Regions from separate parts of the Sphingobium sp. AntQ-1 genome, predicted to be linked through region 2. Evidence: predicted binding sites of a transcription regulator. Region 2 holds the regulator's gene; the other holds the start of a gene.

Region 1 (8,421 bases), 970 kb from region 2:
TGACAAGCAACGCAGGTACGTGCGCCAGGCAGGGCGCGGCGTCGGGCTTGCGGAATGGGCTCGCCACAATCCTCGCAATCCACGAGGCCCGGCCCCGAGGGCAGGCGCGCTCGTGCGCTCGCCAGAGCGTCCTTCACGCTGTCGTCGATCTGATCCTGAACCGCGCCATCGGGCGCCCAGCCATTGGCCATGTTTGCAACTCTCGCGAAACTCCTGCTCACCGCCGATATAGGGCGCGGGCACTCTCATTTCATCGGGTGCCGTCAGGGCGGGGCACTCCTGCCATGCCACCATTGGTCCTGAGCTGGCGCACGATCCCGTTATAGGAGGCATGCAATCCCTGGCTTCGGCCGATCTCGTCGTCCGATCCCGCACATTCCCAGAATGTCACCAGCCATTCGTCGGCGCAAAGGCCGCGCAGTACCCACAGGGCAAGGGCGACGCCGCGCGTCTGCGCCTTGCGCTTGTCCGCCGCCGCCTCGCGCAGCACGTTAAGTGCGCGTTCGACCGTGCCGCCGGTCCGCGCGTTCGCGTCAATGGAAGTCATGGCTGCGGATACGCACGATCTCTTCTCGTTCGGCGGCCGTACCGAATGGCGCCGACGCCAATGTTCGGCCGCGCGGTATGCCCGGATCGCGCGGGTCGGGTCCGCCCCCATGGGTCGCACCATCGCCGCGTCCCGGCATGACGCTGAAATCCATGCGTCCGATGGAGCGCAGCATATCGTCATGATCGGTGATGCGGTCGCAGATGATATGGATGACCTCGCCTTCCTTCTGGAGGCGCCCCCGCATCGCGATCATCGAGGCGGACATGACCTGGCGGCGGTAGATCTCGAAGCGGTCAGGCCAGAGGATGCCTTGCGCCACCCCCGTCTCATCCTCGATCGTTACGAACAGAACGCCCTTGGCCGAGCCCGGCCGCTGGCGGACAAGGATCACGCCGGCGACCTCGACATTGCGGCCTTCGCGCACGGTCGTAAGATCCGCGCATCTGACGATACGCATCTCGTCCAGTCGGGCGCGCAGGAATTGCAGCGGATGGCCGCGCAGCGAGAGCTGCAACGCCCGATAATCCTCGACCACCTCACGGCCCGCCGTCATCTTGGCAAGCGTCACGTCCGGTTCCAGGCCTTCGGGCGAGAAGCCTTGCTCCCGCGCGTCGGCCGCCGCGAACAGCGGCAGCGGCGCTTCGCCCAGGCCTTTGACCTTCCAAAGCCCCTGGCGCCGGTCATCGGCAAGGCATTGGAAAGCATCGGCCTCGGCCAGCCGCTCGATCGCGGCGCGCGGCACGCCGGCCCGGCGCCACACCTCCTCGATGCTCTCATAGGGAGCGGGGCCGCGCGCCGCGACGATCGCCGCGCCATGGATGTTGGCAAGGCCGCGCACCTGCCGGAGGCCGAGACGGACCGCCTTGTATCGGCCTCTAGTCTCCTCGAGCGAGCAGTCCCAATGGCTGTGATTGATCGAGACGGGCCTGACTTCGACGCCATGGTTGCGCGCATCGCGCACGATCTGCGCGGGCGCATAGAAGCCCATGGGCTGGGCGTTCAGAAGCGCAGCGCAGAAGACGTCGGGATGATGATGTTTCATCCAGCAGGACGCGTAAGCGATCTTGGCGAAGGAGGCCGCGTGGCTTTCGGGAAAGCCGTAGGAGCCAAACCCCTCGATCTGCTTGAACGTGCGCTCGGCAAAGTCCTTGGGATAGCCGCGCGCGACCATTCCGCCCACGAGCTTGTCGTAGAAGTGGCTGACGCCGCCGGTGAGCTTGAAAGTTGCCATGGCGCGGCGAAGCTGGTCGGCCTCCTGCGGGCTGAACCCCGCGCCCACGATCGCGACCTTCATCGCCTGCTCCTGGAACAGCGGCACGCCCAATGTCTTTTCGAGCACGGCGCGCAGTTCCGGCTTGGGATATTCGGGATTTTCCTTCCCCTCGCGCCGGCGAAGATAGGGATGGACCATGTCGCCCTGGATCGGCCCGGGGCGCACGATCGCGACTTCGATCACGAGATCGTAAAATTCCCGCGGCTTCATGCGCGGCAGCATCGACATCTGCGCGCGGCTCTCGATCTGGAAGGTGCCGAGCGTGTCGGCCTTCTGGATCATGGCGTAAACGTCGGGGTCATCGTCCTGGAGATCCGCCATCGTGACGCGGATGCCCTTGTCCTGTTCCAGAAGGTTGAACGCGCGGTTCATGCAGCCGAGCATGCCAAGCCCCAGCACATCGACCTTCATGAACTTCAAGGCGTCGATATCGTCCTTGTCCCATTCGATGATTTGCCGGTCTTCCATCCGCGCGGGCTCGATCGGCACGAGATCGTCGAGCCGATTCTGCGTCAGTACGAAGCCGCCGGGATGCTGCGAGAGATGGCGTGGCGTGCCGATCAGCTGGCGCGCCAGGTCCAGGGTGAGCTTCAGGCGATGATCCTCGGCGTTGAGATTGAGGCTCTCGATCTGCTCTTGCGGAATGCCATCCATGCTCCAACCCCAGACCAGACCCGTCAGCATCTTGGTCAAGTCGCGCGGGAGCCCGAGCGCCTTGCCGACCTCGGCGACGGCGCCGCGCGTGCGATAGCGGGTGACGACGGCGGTCAGGGCCGAGTGGTCGCGACCATAGGTCTCGTAAATCCACTGGATGATCTCCTCGCGGCGCTCATGCTCGAAATCGACGTCGATATCGGGCGGTTCGCGCCGCTCGCCCGAGACGAACCGTTCGAACAGCAGCTCATGCTGGATCGGATCGATCGACGTGACGCCCAGCAGATAGCACACGCAACTATTGGCAGCCGATCCACGCCCCTGGCACAGGATACCGCGTCGCCGGCTCTCGGCGACGATCGCATTGACCGTCAGGAAATAGGGCGCATAGCCGAGCCGTTCGATGAGGCCGAGCTCATGGTCGATCTGGTCGCGATAGCGCTTGGGGACGCCGTCGGGGAATTTGACCTCGGCCGCCTGTCTCGTAAGCGCAGCGAGAGCCTGCTGGGCGGTTCGCCCTTCCATCACCTCCTCATAGGGATATTGATATTGGATTTCGCCAAGATCGAAGGTGCATTGCGCAGCGATGGCGGCGCTGGCTGCGATCGCGTCGGGGAAAGCGGCGAAACGGCGTTCCATCTCCGCGGGCGATTTCAAGTCACGATCCATGAACCGCTCGCGGCGGAAACCCAGCTCGTCGATGGTGCACTTCTCGCGGATCGCGCTCATCACGTCCTGCAGCGGACGTCGTTCGGCGCTGTGATAGAGGATGTCGCCGGTCGCAACCGACCGTACGCCGCTTACGCGCGCAAGGACATCGAGCCGGTGCAGCCTCTCGGCATCGTCCGGACGACGGCGCAGCGACAGCGCGCAAAAGCCACGCGGCCCGAATATATCGCACAGGTCGCGAAGATGGCTGCCCGTGATGTCGCCGGGCATATCGGGTACCAGGATGCCGACCATATCTTCAGAATGGGCAGCGACGTCCGCCCATTCGAGCAGGCATTTGCCCTTGCCGCCGCGTTTCTTGCCGATCGAGAGGAGCCGCGTCAGCCGCGACCAGGCCGGGCGCGATCGAGGATAGAGGAGCAGCGCGCGACCATCGACCAGATCGACCCGGCTCCCCGCGATCATCCGGACCCCGGTCGCCTTCTGGCCATCCCATCCGCGCACGACGCCCGCGACCGTTCCCCAATCCGCCAGGCCCATCGCGGAATGTCCACGAAGCGCCGCGGCGGCGAACAGCTCCTCGGGCGAGGACGCGCCGCGCAGGAACGAGAAATGGCTCGTCACCTGAAGTTCGACATAGGACGTTTGCGGCGCTGCCATCAGCCGAACATTCCGTGCATATACCAGCTGAGGTCGCCGGTCTCAGCCTCGACGCCGTCGCCGCGGCGAAACAGCCAGAAGCGCGCGCCGCCTTCCGCCTCCACCCGAAAATAATCGCGCACCGCCCACATTTCCTGAGGCGATCGCCACCACTCGCCATGGATGCGCTCGGGCCCGTCGCCGGCGACAACGCGGTAGCTTTGACCGCGCCAGACAAAGCGGCGCGGCGGATGATCGGGCAGGAGCGCAACGACATTGGCAAGCGGCTCGGGGCGCTTGAGCAACCGCACCGGGCGTTTCCAGCCCGGCCATCCGGTGGGCGTGGCGAGCGGCGACACGCGCCGCATCGCCCGTTCGGGCACGTCGCTCTCGCGCGATGAGAGGCGGAACAGCGCCGACACGCCCGCGCGCGTGCCGAGCTGGTCGACGAGCGGCGCTATGTCGCGGGTCTTGCCCGAGCTCTCGAGAAGCGCGCCCGCGGCCTGGGCGCCGAGCGGCTCATGATAGGGAACGGCAAGGTGCATCGCCTCGATGCCAAGGCCGGGGTCGAGTTCGCTGATCTTAAGCGCGAACATGCGCTTCAAATACCGCTCGTCGCGCGTCGCCCGGGAGGCGCCGATGCCAAGGCGTTGCGCTTCGCCGTCGACCCGGTTGGCGATGAGCAGAACCGCACGTGCGCCAAGCCCGCGCGTGCGGAGCAGGACCACGAGATCGTCGACAAGGTCGGTGATCACCTGGGCGATGCTTTCGGGCGTGCCGATAGGTTCGAGCAGATGGCGTGTCACCCGCGGCGCCTCGGCGGGCACGACCGGGACGATTGGCTCGGCGAGACTGCCTCTTGCCTGGTCGAGGCGATCGACCGTCGCAAGACCAAGCCGGCGCGCGAGCGGGCCGCGCGGCATGGGATAGAGATCGGCGATGCGCTCCAACCCGAAACGGGCCGCCGCGACCAGGGCTTCGGGTTCGAGCCGGAGCGCGGCGAGCGGAAGGTCGGCGATCGCCTGGGCCTCTTCGCCGGGCGCCAGCAAGGTTATCGGGCGGCCGCCGAACCGCGCCAGCGCATGCGCGGCGCCGGGCGTCCCAGCAACCGCGATCCGGGCCGTGAAACCCAGGCGCTTCAAGAAAGCGAGCAGCCGCCGGCAGAAATGATCTTCGCCCCCGAACAGGTGCGTCGTGCCGCTGAGATCGAACCACAGCCCGTCGAGCCCCGATACGCTCGCCGTCGGCGTCCATTGCCGCGCCGCGTGAAGGGCAAGCCGGTCGAGCCAGACGCGATCGGCGTCCGGCTCGGCGTCGCGGACGTCGAGATCGGCAACCAGCGCACGGGCATGAGCGGCAGCCATGCCGGGCAGCAGGCCAAGTTCGAGCGCGCGCGGGGAGGCGGCCGTGATGATATCTTTCTGACCGCTCCGGGTGACGAGCACGGTCGGCGTGCCCCACCATGCCGCCCAACTCGGCGCAGCGGCCAGCGTGCCGCTGTGCCCGTCGTCTGATCGCATCGCTTTGAAGGGATGTTCTGCATGCTCACTGCGCCTGCCCATCTCGCGCATTGTCGGCCTTTGATGGGCCGGCAAGGCCTCCATGTCGGACCGCGATGGCCGACGTCCCAGCGCGCCGTCCCGCGCCCTGCGCGCGCCGGGGCGCCAGCCGCCACCGCGCGGGACGGAGCAGGCGCCCGGATCATCGTCGATCGGCTCTGGAAAGCGCAGCGCGTTCGCCGGCGGCGCCTCAGGCAGCGTTGCTGGCCGCTCGTTCCCGCGCAATCGCTCGATCGGCAATTGCGGCAGGAAGAGCGAGGCGACCCTTTGCATCGCAGGCCTCCAGCTCGAGAGAAAAGGGATCGCCGTTCCGCTGCCGGACAAGCTCGACCTGCCAGCGCGGCCGCCCAACCCCGGGCCAAGACAGGCGCTCGGACGCGAGGCAGCCGATCCGCCAGCGCGTCATGGCCGAGGAGGGCAGGGAGAGCGGACAGCGGTCGCGCGATCGATGCCGCCGATAGAGCAGCATCGGTGTCTGTCCGTCGGAAGCGGCGAGCTGCAGCCGGCGCGTCGCGGTCATGTCGGCGGCCTTCACCTCCGCGATCACGCAGGCCATGGCGCCATAACGCAGAGCATCTTCGGCCATCGCCAGCACCACGCTGTCCTTGTGGCCTTGCGCATAGAGGATCTGGCCGGGATCAAGCCCCACTTGCTCGAGACCCGGCGCATAGAGATCGAACGCCGTCATGGCCCAGAAGACGTCGCTCGTCGCCTTGGCGGCAAAGCGTGCCGCTATGCCGGCCGCGAAAAGGGTGGCGGCCGCGTCATCGCTCAATGTTGCCGAGGCAGCGGCGATCTCATGGAGACCGGTACCGTCAAGTCCGCCATCGGCGAGTCGTGCGTCTATTTGAGGCAGACCAAAGTCCAGCGCAGGCCCACGCGCAGCCCGCGCCCGCACCAGATCCGCGCGCAGCGCGGACAGGTCGGCCTGGGATGACGGCGTAGCGGAGGGCAGGGCGATAGACATGAAGGGCACGACTCAAATGTTCCCTTTATGTTCCACCTCTCATCGCTTGGGGTCAAGTGGGGCCCGGGCTATTTTGGTAAGCGAACAAAAGCGGTGGAACCAGCCGCTGTCCAACGGGTTTAGCCGATGCTGGACGCGACGCCCCCCGTTCGTCGCGCCGGCTCCCATAGAGGCCTTGTCGGTTTGAACCGGCGAGGCCTTCTTGCTGTTCGACCTGGAATGGCTTCAGCATTACTGCTCGAGGAGCCTTAGCGTAGCGTCGTCGCGCTCGCCGTCATACCATCGCTCGATCGCGGCAGCCAAAAGCGGGCTAGGGCGAGCCTGCTCGAACAGCGTCAGAGAGGAGCGCAACTTCATGGCGTCCACCAACCCCATCACCGCCACGGGATCTCTGGTCGACAGCCCCTGCAGCGCCTCCACGCAGGCGCGATAGCGCGCACCGAGCACCGGGTGAGCGTCATAGGCCCGTGCTTCGCCGAGCGAGACGATGCCGTAAAATTGAGCAATCGGACTGCGGCCAAGCGCCTTGAGCTGTGGAAAGATGAACCACATCCAATGCGATCGCTTCGACCCGGCGCGCAATTCGGCGAGGGCTCGGGGATAGACCTCTTCCTGGGCCGCAACGAAACGGTCGAGGCCTTCCTTTTGGCCAGTCATAGCAGCGATGCCTGTGCGGGCGGCGCGCCATGCACCTGTGTGACGGGAAGGCTGCCCTTGGGCAGCCAATGCAGAATATCTTTGGCCGGCACCGCAGGGTCGAGCCAGTCAGCCCATTGATCCCGTCGCAGGGGGATGATCTGCCGATGATGATAGGGCGAGACGTCGGGACCCGCATCCATCGTCAGCATCGTGAAGGCCTCGCCGGCCGCGTCGGCGCGCCAGATGCCCGCGATGCAGAACCAGTCATGATCCTTCATCGTGAACAGCCATTTATCCAGCCGCTTCTGCTTGGGATCGGCGGGATCGGTGAACTCATAGAAGCCGTCGGCGAGGATGAGGCAGCGATGCGAGGCAAAGGTTCGACCCTCGGAGCGGAAATTATAGACCGGGCGGCCGTTCTGGCCGGGCCAGCTCCAGCGCCGACTGACGAGTTCCCCTATTCCGCGCTCCCCCTCGACCGACCGGACGATGGGGCCCATGTCGGTGATCTTCACATCCTCGCGCGCGGCGACGTTGGGCGCTCCTTCCGGCATCTTGATCTTAATCTTGAGATCCGCAAAGTCTTCGACGATCGATGCGATATCTATGAGCAGGCGATAGTCGTTACACATGTTGGTGGTCCTTGTCCGCCCTTGTCCGAAACGCTTGTTCCTTGTATGTTCCTTTTCATGGACTCGAAAGCCACCCCCTTTGATACCGAGGCGCCGCTCGACGATCGCCGGGCCATCATCCGGCGAAACCCCGAGGATCCAAGCGAAATCGAGATGGTGGAGGCGACATGGGGTTCAAACCCCCAGTTCGCCGATGGAGTTTCTTATCGTTTCGCGCGCGCGGAAGGACGGCGCTTTCCTGCCCAGCGTTGCCTGATCCCGGCTTCGGAATTCCATATCCGCAACGACGAGCGCCGGTTTCGCGTGACGCTCGACGGCGGCAATTTCTTCTATCTCGCCGGCATATGGGAGCCGGCGATCGGCGAGTGGCCGCTCAGCTACCGCGTCATCACGGTGGACGCGAACCCGGAAGTGATGCGCTATCAGGAACGGCAGGGCGCCATCATTCATCGCCGGCAGGTCATGCAATGGCTGGATTTCACGGTTCCCGAGATCGATTTGCTGCAAACGCCGCCTGCCCGCAGTTTCCTGATCGAAGAGATCAATCCCAAGCCGGTGCAAACGTCTCTGGCGCTCTGATCCATCATGTCGATGCTTCCACTCTTTTCCGGTAATGATCAGGCCGAGTTGTTCGGCGCGGCTGTGCTGCCGGGCTTCGCCAGCGCCGACGCCTTCCTATCCGTTGCCGAGGAACGCGCGCTGATCGCGCGCATCGACCATACGGACCTTTCGCCCTTCCGTTTCCAGCAATGGACGGGAAAGCGGCTCACCCATAGCTATGGCTGGAGCTATGATTTCGAAAATGGCCGCTTCGCGCCTGCCGATCCGATACCGGACTG
Region 2 (8,421 bases):
TGCGGGCGGTCGCAGGCGCATGAACATGCCGTCGCATCCCGCCATATTGCGCGCCGCCTTGTCAGCTGACGGCCGCCTGCTGAGCGCGGACGCGCCGCTGCTGGCGCTGCAACGGGAAGCGGGCGCTGATCTGGGCGCACTTTTCGCCGTGCCGCAATTGGTGGCGATCGCGCGGCTGGCGGCGCGGCTGGGCGTTCTGGTGTCGCGGCCGGTGGTCGCGGCGGCGCAGCGCGGCGACATCGATATGTGGGTGCGAGCCAAGCCGGAGAGCGACAAGGGCGTCAGCCTGTCGGTCGTCGACTGGCGCGAACGGCCCGCCGCACCGCTACCGCCAGACGATGGCCGGCGGGAAGCCGATATTGCGGCGCTGGCCGATGGCTGGACCTGGCAGATCGACACCCAGTTGCGGTTCGAGATGGTGCTGGCGGGCAATGGCGACAGCGGCACGCTGCCGGTCAGTCCGCCCGTGCCGGGGACGCGCTTTTCCGCCTATTTCCAGTTGCAGGCGGACGGCGACGGCGACATGGCGATGCTGCGCGGCTTTGCCCAGCGGCGCGCCTTTCGCGATCAACAGGCGGTGCTGGCGAGCGATGTCGCGCGCCATTTCCGCCTGTCGGCCTTTCCGATGTTCGACCATGCCGGCCAATTGACCGGCTATCGTGGCACCGCCTTCCCGCTGGAACTGGCGGTCGCCGCGCCTTTGGCGGACGAAGCGCCGCTGACGCTGTATCCGGTCGAGTTTGGGCGTCGGCTCGATCGCTCGCTGCGCCAGCCGCTGGGCCGGATCATCGCGAACGCCGACACGATCAGCGCGCAACTGGAAGGGCCGCTGCGCCCCGACTATGCGGGCTATGCCACCGACATAGCGGCGGCAGGCCGGCATTTGATGGCGCTGGTCGACGATCTGGCCGATTTGCAGGCGATCGATCGCCCGGATTTCAGCGTCGTCGCCGAAGAGGTCGATCTGGCCGATCTGGGACGCCGCGCGGCGGGACTGCTGGCGGTCAAAGCGCTGGACCGACGGATCACCATCGTTGCACCGGCGCCGGACGCCCGCCTGCTGGCGATCGGGGAATTTCGCCGGATACTCCAAATATTGGTCAATCTGATCGGTAACGCCGTACGCTATGCCCCGGAAGGTACGCAGGTGCGCATCGCGACCGAATGGGAAAGCGGCCAGGCGCGCATCGCTGTGATCGACCAGGGCGCTGGTGTCGCGCCAGCCGATCGCGAGCGCATTTTCGAAAAATTCGAGCGGCTGGGGCGCGACGACGCCGGGGGCAGCGGGCTTGGCCTGTATATTTCCCGCCGCCTCGCCCGCGCGATGAACGGTGATATCCGCATCGGCGGCGCACCGGGTGAAGGCGCACGCTTCATATTATCGCTTCCGGTCGCCTGACGCGATCCAACGACCCTTTGTTGCCATAAAAAACGGCGCCCATCGGGCGCCGTTCTTCATCATAGCGTTGGTTCGATGCCAATCAGCGCTTGTCGACGCCGACATAGTCGCGCTGGGTCGGGCCAGTGTAGAGCTGGCGCGGGCGGCCGATCTTCTGCGCTGGGTCCGAAATCATTTCGTTCCATTGGGCCACCCAGCCGACGGTGCGGGCGAGGGCGAAGAGCACGGTGAACATTTCGGTCGGGAAGCCGATCGCCGACAGGATCACGCCCGAATAGAAGTCCACGTTCGGGTAGAGCTTCTTCTCGACGAAATAGGGATCGTTGAGCGCGATCTGCTCCAGTTCCTTGGCGACGTCGAAGACGGGATCGTTGACGCCCAGTTTCTCCAGCACGTCCTTCGCGGTCTTCTGCATCACGGTCGCGCGCGGATCGTAATTTTTATAGACGCGATGGCCAAAGCCCATCAGGCGGAACGGATCGTCCTTGTTCTTGGCGCGGGCGATATATTCCGGGATACGATCGACGGTGCCGATTTCGCGCAGCATGTTGAGCGCGGCTTCGTTCGCGCCGCCATGCGCCGGACCCCACAGGCAGGCGATGCCGGCCGCGATGCAGGCGAACGGGTTGGCGCCCGACGAACCGGCCAGACGCACGGTCGAGGTCGAGGCGTTCTGCTCATGGTCAGCATGGAGGATGAAGATCTTGTCCATCGCGTCCACGATCACTGGATCGGGAACATAATCCTCCGCCGGGACCGAGAAGGTCATGCGCAAGAAATTGGCGGTGTAGCTGAGGTCGTTGCGCGGATAGACGAAGGGCTGACCCACCGAATATTTATAGGCCATGGCAGCGATCGTGGGCATCTTGGCGATCAGGCGATGGCTCGCAATGCGGCGCTGTTCCGGGTCGTTGATGTCGGTCGAGTCATGATAAAAGGCCGACAGGGCGCCGACGACTCCGACCATGATCGCCATCGGATGCGCGTCGCGGCGGAAACCGCGGAAAAAGGCCGACAGCTGCTCATGCACCATGGTATGGCGGGTGATGGTGGTGGTGAAGTCTTCCAGTTCCTTCTGCGACGGCAATTCGCCGTTCAGCAGCAGGTAGCAGACTTCCATGAAGCTGGATTCTTCGGCCAGCTGTCCGATCGGATAGCCGCGATGAAGCAGGATGCCCGCGTCGCCGTCGATATAGGTCAGCCCGGATTCGCAGCTGGCGGTGGAGGTGAAGCCCGGATCATAGGTGAACATGCCGGTATTGGCGTAGAGCTTGCGCACGTCGATGACCTGCGGGCCGACCGTGCCGTCCATGACGGCATAGTCCTTCGTGTCTCCCCCGACGGTCAAAGTGGCATTATTATCCGACATATTGTTCTCCTTGAGTGCCATCAACCGGCCGATGCGTGCCCAACATCGTTCAGTCGTTCCAAGCTCTCCTCTTTCCCCAAAAGGAAGAGGACATCGAAAATCCCCGGCGAGACCGTGCGGCCGGTCAGCGCCGCGCGCAGCGGCTGCGCTACCTTGCCCAGCCCCAGACCGGCATCCTCTGCCACGCGGCGTATCACGTCTTCGATCGCTTCGACCGTCCAGGACTGAACGGGCTGGAGAGCGTCGGCTGTCTTCTTCAGCAGCGCGCGCGCGGAGTCGTCTAGCAGAGCGGATGCCTTCTCGTCAAAATCGAGCGGGCAATTTTTGAATAGAAATTCTGCGCCCTCCGCAATTTCATTAAGGTTTTTGGCGCGCGGCTTCAGCGAAGCCATCGCCTGGGTTAAAATCGAAAGATTGGCATCCGTCAAAGCGATATCAAGCCGCTGTTCCACATGAGGCGCAACCAATCCCGCCAAACGCGCATCGTCGGCCTCGCGCAGATAATGTCCGTTCAGATTTTCCAGCTTCTTGATGTCGAAGCGCGAAGGCGACCGGCCGACGCCGCCAATATCGAACAGGTCAATGGCGCGGGCGATCGAGATGATCTCTTCATCGCCATGGCCCCAGCCCAGACGCAGCAGATAGTTCAGCACCGCTTCGGGCAGCATCCCCATCTCGTCGCGATAAGCGTCTACGCCCAATGCGCCGTGGCGCTTGGACAATTTCGCGCCATCCGGTCCGTGGATCAGCGGGATATGCGCGTAGATCGGCTCCTCCCACTGCATCGCCTTGATGATGCTGAGCTGGCGGAAGGCGTTGTTGAGATGATCGTCGCCACGAATGACATGGGTGACGCCCATGTCATGATCGTCGACCACGACGGCCAGCATATAGGTGGGCGTGCCATCGGACCGCAGCAGGATCATGTCGTCCAGCTCGGCATTCTGCACGACGACGCGGCCCTGCACCGCATCCTCGATTACCGTCTCGCCTTCGCGCGGCGCCTTGATGCGGATGACGAAGGGCGCGCCAGCGGGCGCATCTTCCGGCATGCGGTCGCGCCAGCGGCCATCATAGCGCATCGGCTGCTTGGCGGCGCGCTGCTGTTCACGCAGTTCGGACAGCTCTTCCGGCGTCGCATAGCAGCGATAGGCGTGGCCTGTTTCCAGCAACTGGTTGGCGACCTCCGCATGGCGCGGGGTGCGCGCGAACTGGAAGACGGCAGGCTCGTCACCGCCCAGGCCCAGCCATTCCAGCCCATCGAAGATCGCGGCGACGGCCGCATCGGTCGAACGGGCGCGATCGGTGTCCTCGATCCGCAACAGGAACTTGCCGCCGTGATGGCGCGCGAACAGCCAGTTGAACAGCGCGGTGCGGGCGCCGCCGATATGCAGGAACCCGGTGGGGGACGGGGCGAAACGGGTCACCACCGGCTTGTTCATTCCCGTTGCACTTGCCGTCATATTCCCTGACATTCGCCTAGCTGACCCATGGATGCTGCGCCCCCTAGCATGGCTTTTGAGCCACGACAAACCTCCCTTGGTGCGAGGCCGGCGGCATGGGCGCGGGCGGCGCTGGAGCGACTCGAAAGCTGGCTGGAGTGTGAGCGCGAACAGATCGGATTATGGGCGCCGATCGGGCTGGGCAGCGGGATTGCGGGCTGGTTCATCCTGCCTCACGCCGTGGACTGGCTGGCCTTTTGCTGCGGCGCGCTGGCGATGGCCTGCATGGGGGCGATGCTGCCGGTCGGAGGGCGGTTGCGCCGGATATGCGTCGCGGGCGGCATCCTGGCGTGCATGGGATGCCTGCTGGTTTGGGGGAAGGCGATGCTGTGGGGCCAGCCGCCACTGGGCCGGGCGACCTTCGTGCAGGTAATCGGCGATGTGACGGCGGTGCGTCCCGTTCCGGCACAGGCGATGGTGCGCGTCATGCTACGCCCGGTTCACGCGCCCAATCTGCCGGCGGTTGTGCGGGTGAATATCGCCGATGCCGATGTGCCGACGGGGCTGGGCGAGGGCGCGCGTCTGCGGTTTCGCGTGCGCTTGATGCCGCCGGCGCCGCCGAGTGTGCCGGGCGGCTATGATTTTGCGGCGCGCGCCTATTTTCAGGGGATCGGGGCCACCGGCAAGGCGTTGAAGCCCATAGAGATAGTGATCCCCTCCACCGCCGCGTCACCGCTGCGGGCGCGGTTGTTCGGCCATATATTGGAGCAAGTGGATGGTCCCGCCGAAGGAATCGCTGCCGCTCTGGCGACCGGGGACCAGGGCGCGATCCCCGAAGCGGATGCGGAAGCGATGCGGCGCAGCGGGCTGGCGCATCTTCTGTCGATCAGCGGCTTGCATGTGACGGCGCTGATCGGGGCGGTCATTTTCCTGCTGATGCGCGTGATGGCCTTGAGCCAGCGGGCGGCGCTTGGCTGGCCGCTGATGCTGATCGCGGCGGCGGGCGGGGCGCTGGCGGGGATCGGCTATACGCTGCTAACCGGGGCGGAGGTGCCCACGGTGCGATCCTGCGTCGCGGGCTTGCTGGTCTTGGGCGGACTGGCGATGGGTCGGGATGCGGTGACATTGCGACTGGTGGCGACCGGGGCGCTGGTCGTGCTGCTGCTGTGGCCCGAAGCGCTGGTCGGGCCGAGTTTCCAGATGAGTTTCGCGGCGGTGACGGCGCTGGTGGCGCTGGCCGAACATCCGCGCTTTCGCGCCTTTGCCGCCGTCAGGGACGAGGGCGTGATTCGCAAGACGGGTCGCTTGCTGGTCGTCATGCTGGCGACCGGGATCGCCGTCGAACTGGTGCTGATGCCGATCGCGCTGTTCCATTTTCACAAGGCGGGCCTGCTCGGCGCCTTCGCCAATCTGATCGCGATCCCGCTCACCACTTTCGTCGTCATGCCGCTGGAGGCGCTGGCGCTCGTGCTGGATGTCGTAGGGTTGGGCGCGCCGTTCTGGTGGTTGACGCAGCAGGCGCTGAACCTGTTGCTGCTGCTGGCTCATGGCGTGGCGGCGAGTCCTATGGCCACATTGCTCGCGCCGACCATGGGTATGGGGCTGTTCGGCATCACCATCGTCGGACTGCTCTGGTGCCTGTTATGGCGGACGGGATGGCGATGGCTGGGACTTGCGCCGGTGCTGATCGGCGTGGCGGTCACCTTTACCGCCGCGCCGCCCGATATCCTGATTACCGGCGACGGGCGGCATGTCGCCGTGCGGACGGGAAAGGGCATGGCGATATTGCGCGATCGGGCGGGGGATTATGTGCGGGACGTGCTGTCGGAAAGTGCAGGTTATGACGGCGAACTGGCGGCGATCGCGGCGCTGCCGGAGACGCGCTGCTCGCAGGATATGTGCGCCATGAGGATGAAGGATGGCAAGGGCCGCGACTGGCGGCTGCTCTTTACTCGCAGCAATGTGCTGATCGATCGGTCGAGTTTCGCCGGCGATTGCGCGGCGGCGGACATCGTCGTCAGCGATCGGGGCCTGCCGCGCTGGTGCCGACCGCGCTGGATGAAGGTCGACCGCCGGTCGCTCGCGCGTACCGGTGGGCTGTCCATGATCCTGGCGAAGGGCGAAGTTCACACCGTCCATCGGGCGGGCGACGCGCATCCCTGGGTCGCCCGCCAGACCCGCCGGACGTGGAGGGAACAGCCTGAATCATTTAAGGCCCAATCACACAGGCCTCAATTGTAGCGGCGCAGCAGCCCCGCGAGCTTGCCCTGGATGCGGACCTGGCGCGGATCGTATATCTGCGGCTCATAGGCCGGGTTGGCCGGATCGAGCCGGACGCGGCTGCCTTCGCGGCGGAAATATTTCAGCGTCGCTTCCGCCTCGTCGATCAGCGCGACGACGATCTGACCTTCGCGGGCGACGTCGGTGCGCTGGATCAACGCGAAGTCGCCGTCGAGGATGCCGGCTTCCATCATCGAATCGCCCGACACTTCCAGCGCATAATGATCGCCCGCGCCGAGCAGCGCGGCGGGCACGGAGAGCATCGCCTGCCCTTCCATCGCCTCGATCGGCACACCGGCCGCGATCCGGCCGTGCAGCGGGATTTCGATCACGTCATTGGCGGCGGTGGGGATCATCGGCGGCTGGGCGGGCGGCGCGACCTTGGGATTGAGCGCGATCACTGGCGCGGGCGCGCGATGCATCGCATCGGGGAGCTTGAGCACTTCCAGCGCGCGGGCGCGATTGGGCAGGCGACGGATGAAGCCGCGCTCCTCCAGCGCGTTGATGAGGCGGTGAATGCCGGATTTGGACCGCAGGTCCAGCGCATCCTTCATTTCCTCGAAAGAAGGCGACACGCCGCCTTCGTCCAAGCGGGTCTGAATGAAGCTTAGCAATTCCTGCTGCTTGGGCGTCAACATTGCGATCCTCCGTGGAACGTATGAGGAACGCATAGGAAACAGATGAAGGTTAGTCAAGCACCGAACATGTCAGGGCAGCGGCAGAATCAAGACCCGATCGCCGGGAGCCGCCGGCGGCGATCCGGCGGGGCGCAGGATCAGGCAGTCGGCCTTCGCCATGGCGGCGGTGGCCGCGCTGTCCTGTGACGTGACCGACACGATGCCGCCCGGTCCGCGCCAGGCGCGCAGATAATCGTCACGATCGCCGGTGGCGGGCAGCGGTGAGGCGAGCGGCGCGTCGCTTGTCGGTGGCAGCGGATCGCGTGCGCCGCCCAGATGACGGACCAGCGGCAACAGGAACAGCGTGGCCGTGACGAAGGCGGAGACGGGATTGCCCGGCAGGCCCAGGAACAGCGTATCGGCGATTCGCCCCGCCATCAGCGGCTTGCCCGGCCGCATTTTGATCTTCCAAAAATCGAGCGCGCCGCCTGCTTTCACAAAAGCGGGACGGACCAAATCATGGTCGCCGACGGAGGCGCCGCCGGTCGACACGATGATGTCGGCCGTGCGCGCCCGTTCGATCGCGGCCACCATCGCATCGAGGTCGTCCCGCACGATGCCGAGGTCGATGACGTCGCAGGGCAGGGCGGCGAGCAGGGCGGCAAGCATCGGCGCGTTGGAGGAAGGCAGGAAACCCGGCGGCGTCGGGGCGCCGGGCGGCACCAGTTCATTGCCGGTGGACAGCAGCGCGACCGTCGGCCGACCGCCGACCGGCACGACGCCATGGCCACCCAGCACGGCGAGCGCGACCTGAGCCGGGCCGAGGCGACCGCCAGCCTCCAGCAGCAGGGCGTCCTGCGCAAAGTCGGAGGCGGCGGTGCGGACATGACGACCTGCGGGTAGCGGATCGGCGCTGGCGGTCAGCCAGTCGCCGTCGCGGGTCGCATTTTCCTGGATCAATATGGTGTCGGCGCCCGGCGGTAGCGGCGCGCCGGTGAAGATGCGGCTCGCTTCGCCCGGCGCCAGGGCTGCAAGGTCCGCCGCGCCGGCCGCGCTCTCGCTGGTGACGCGCCAGGGGCCGGGTGCTTCGGCGGCGCGCACGGCATAGCCGTCCATCGCCGACAGATCGGCCCAGGGCTGGTCGCGCAGCGCCGCCAGATCCTGCGCCAGCCAGCGTCCGGCGGCGGCGGTGATCGGCACGGTTTCGGTCGCCAGTCGCGGGGCGAGAGCGAACAGGCGCGCCTGCGCCTCAGCGACCGGCAGCAGGCTCATGGCGTGCGCCGCCAGTCGCCCGACTTGCCGCCGGTTTTGGCG

Evidence for each region. The regulator LexA, encoded in region 2, represses DNA repair genes until DNA is damaged. The targets are predictions, from matches to a motif close to GTTCCNCNCTTGTTCT.
Region 1: a site for LexA is predicted at 6,330-6,345, ahead of sphantq_RS03450 (ImuA family protein). Genes of this name have one in related genera too.

What each region holds. Positions count from the first base shown of each region.
Region 1 covers NZ_CP117158.1:682,598-691,018, reverse strand. The annotation lists gene sphantq_RS03470 (DksA/TraR family C4-type zinc finger protein) at 1-191, opposite strand, end outside; gene sphantq_RS03465 (hypothetical protein) at 251-547, opposite strand; gene sphantq_RS03460 (error-prone DNA polymerase) at 534-3,806, opposite strand; gene sphantq_RS03455 (DUF6504 family protein) at 3,806-5,617, opposite strand; gene sphantq_RS03450 (ImuA family protein) at 5,535-6,311, opposite strand; gene sphantq_RS03445 (DUF1810 domain-containing protein) at 6,543-6,968, opposite strand; gene sphantq_RS03440 (SOS response-associated peptidase) at 6,965-7,582, opposite strand; gene sphantq_RS03435 (SOS response-associated peptidase family protein) at 7,628-8,161, shown strand; gene sphantq_RS03430 (alpha-ketoglutarate-dependent dioxygenase AlkB) at 8,168-8,421, shown strand, end outside.
Region 2 covers NZ_CP117158.1:3,474,495-3,482,915, forward strand. The annotation lists gene sphantq_RS17425 (hypothetical protein) at 1-23, shown strand, start outside; gene sphantq_RS17430 (sensor histidine kinase) at 20-1,399, shown strand; gene sphantq_RS17435 (citrate synthase) at 1,482-2,768, opposite strand; gene gltX (glutamate--tRNA ligase) at 2,789-4,210, opposite strand; gene sphantq_RS17445 (ComEC/Rec2 family competence protein) at 4,280-6,451, shown strand; gene lexA (transcriptional repressor LexA) at 6,442-7,128, opposite strand; gene sphantq_RS17455 (molybdopterin molybdotransferase MoeA) at 7,198-8,379, opposite strand; gene moaC (cyclic pyranopterin monophosphate synthase MoaC) at 8,376-8,421, opposite strand, start outside.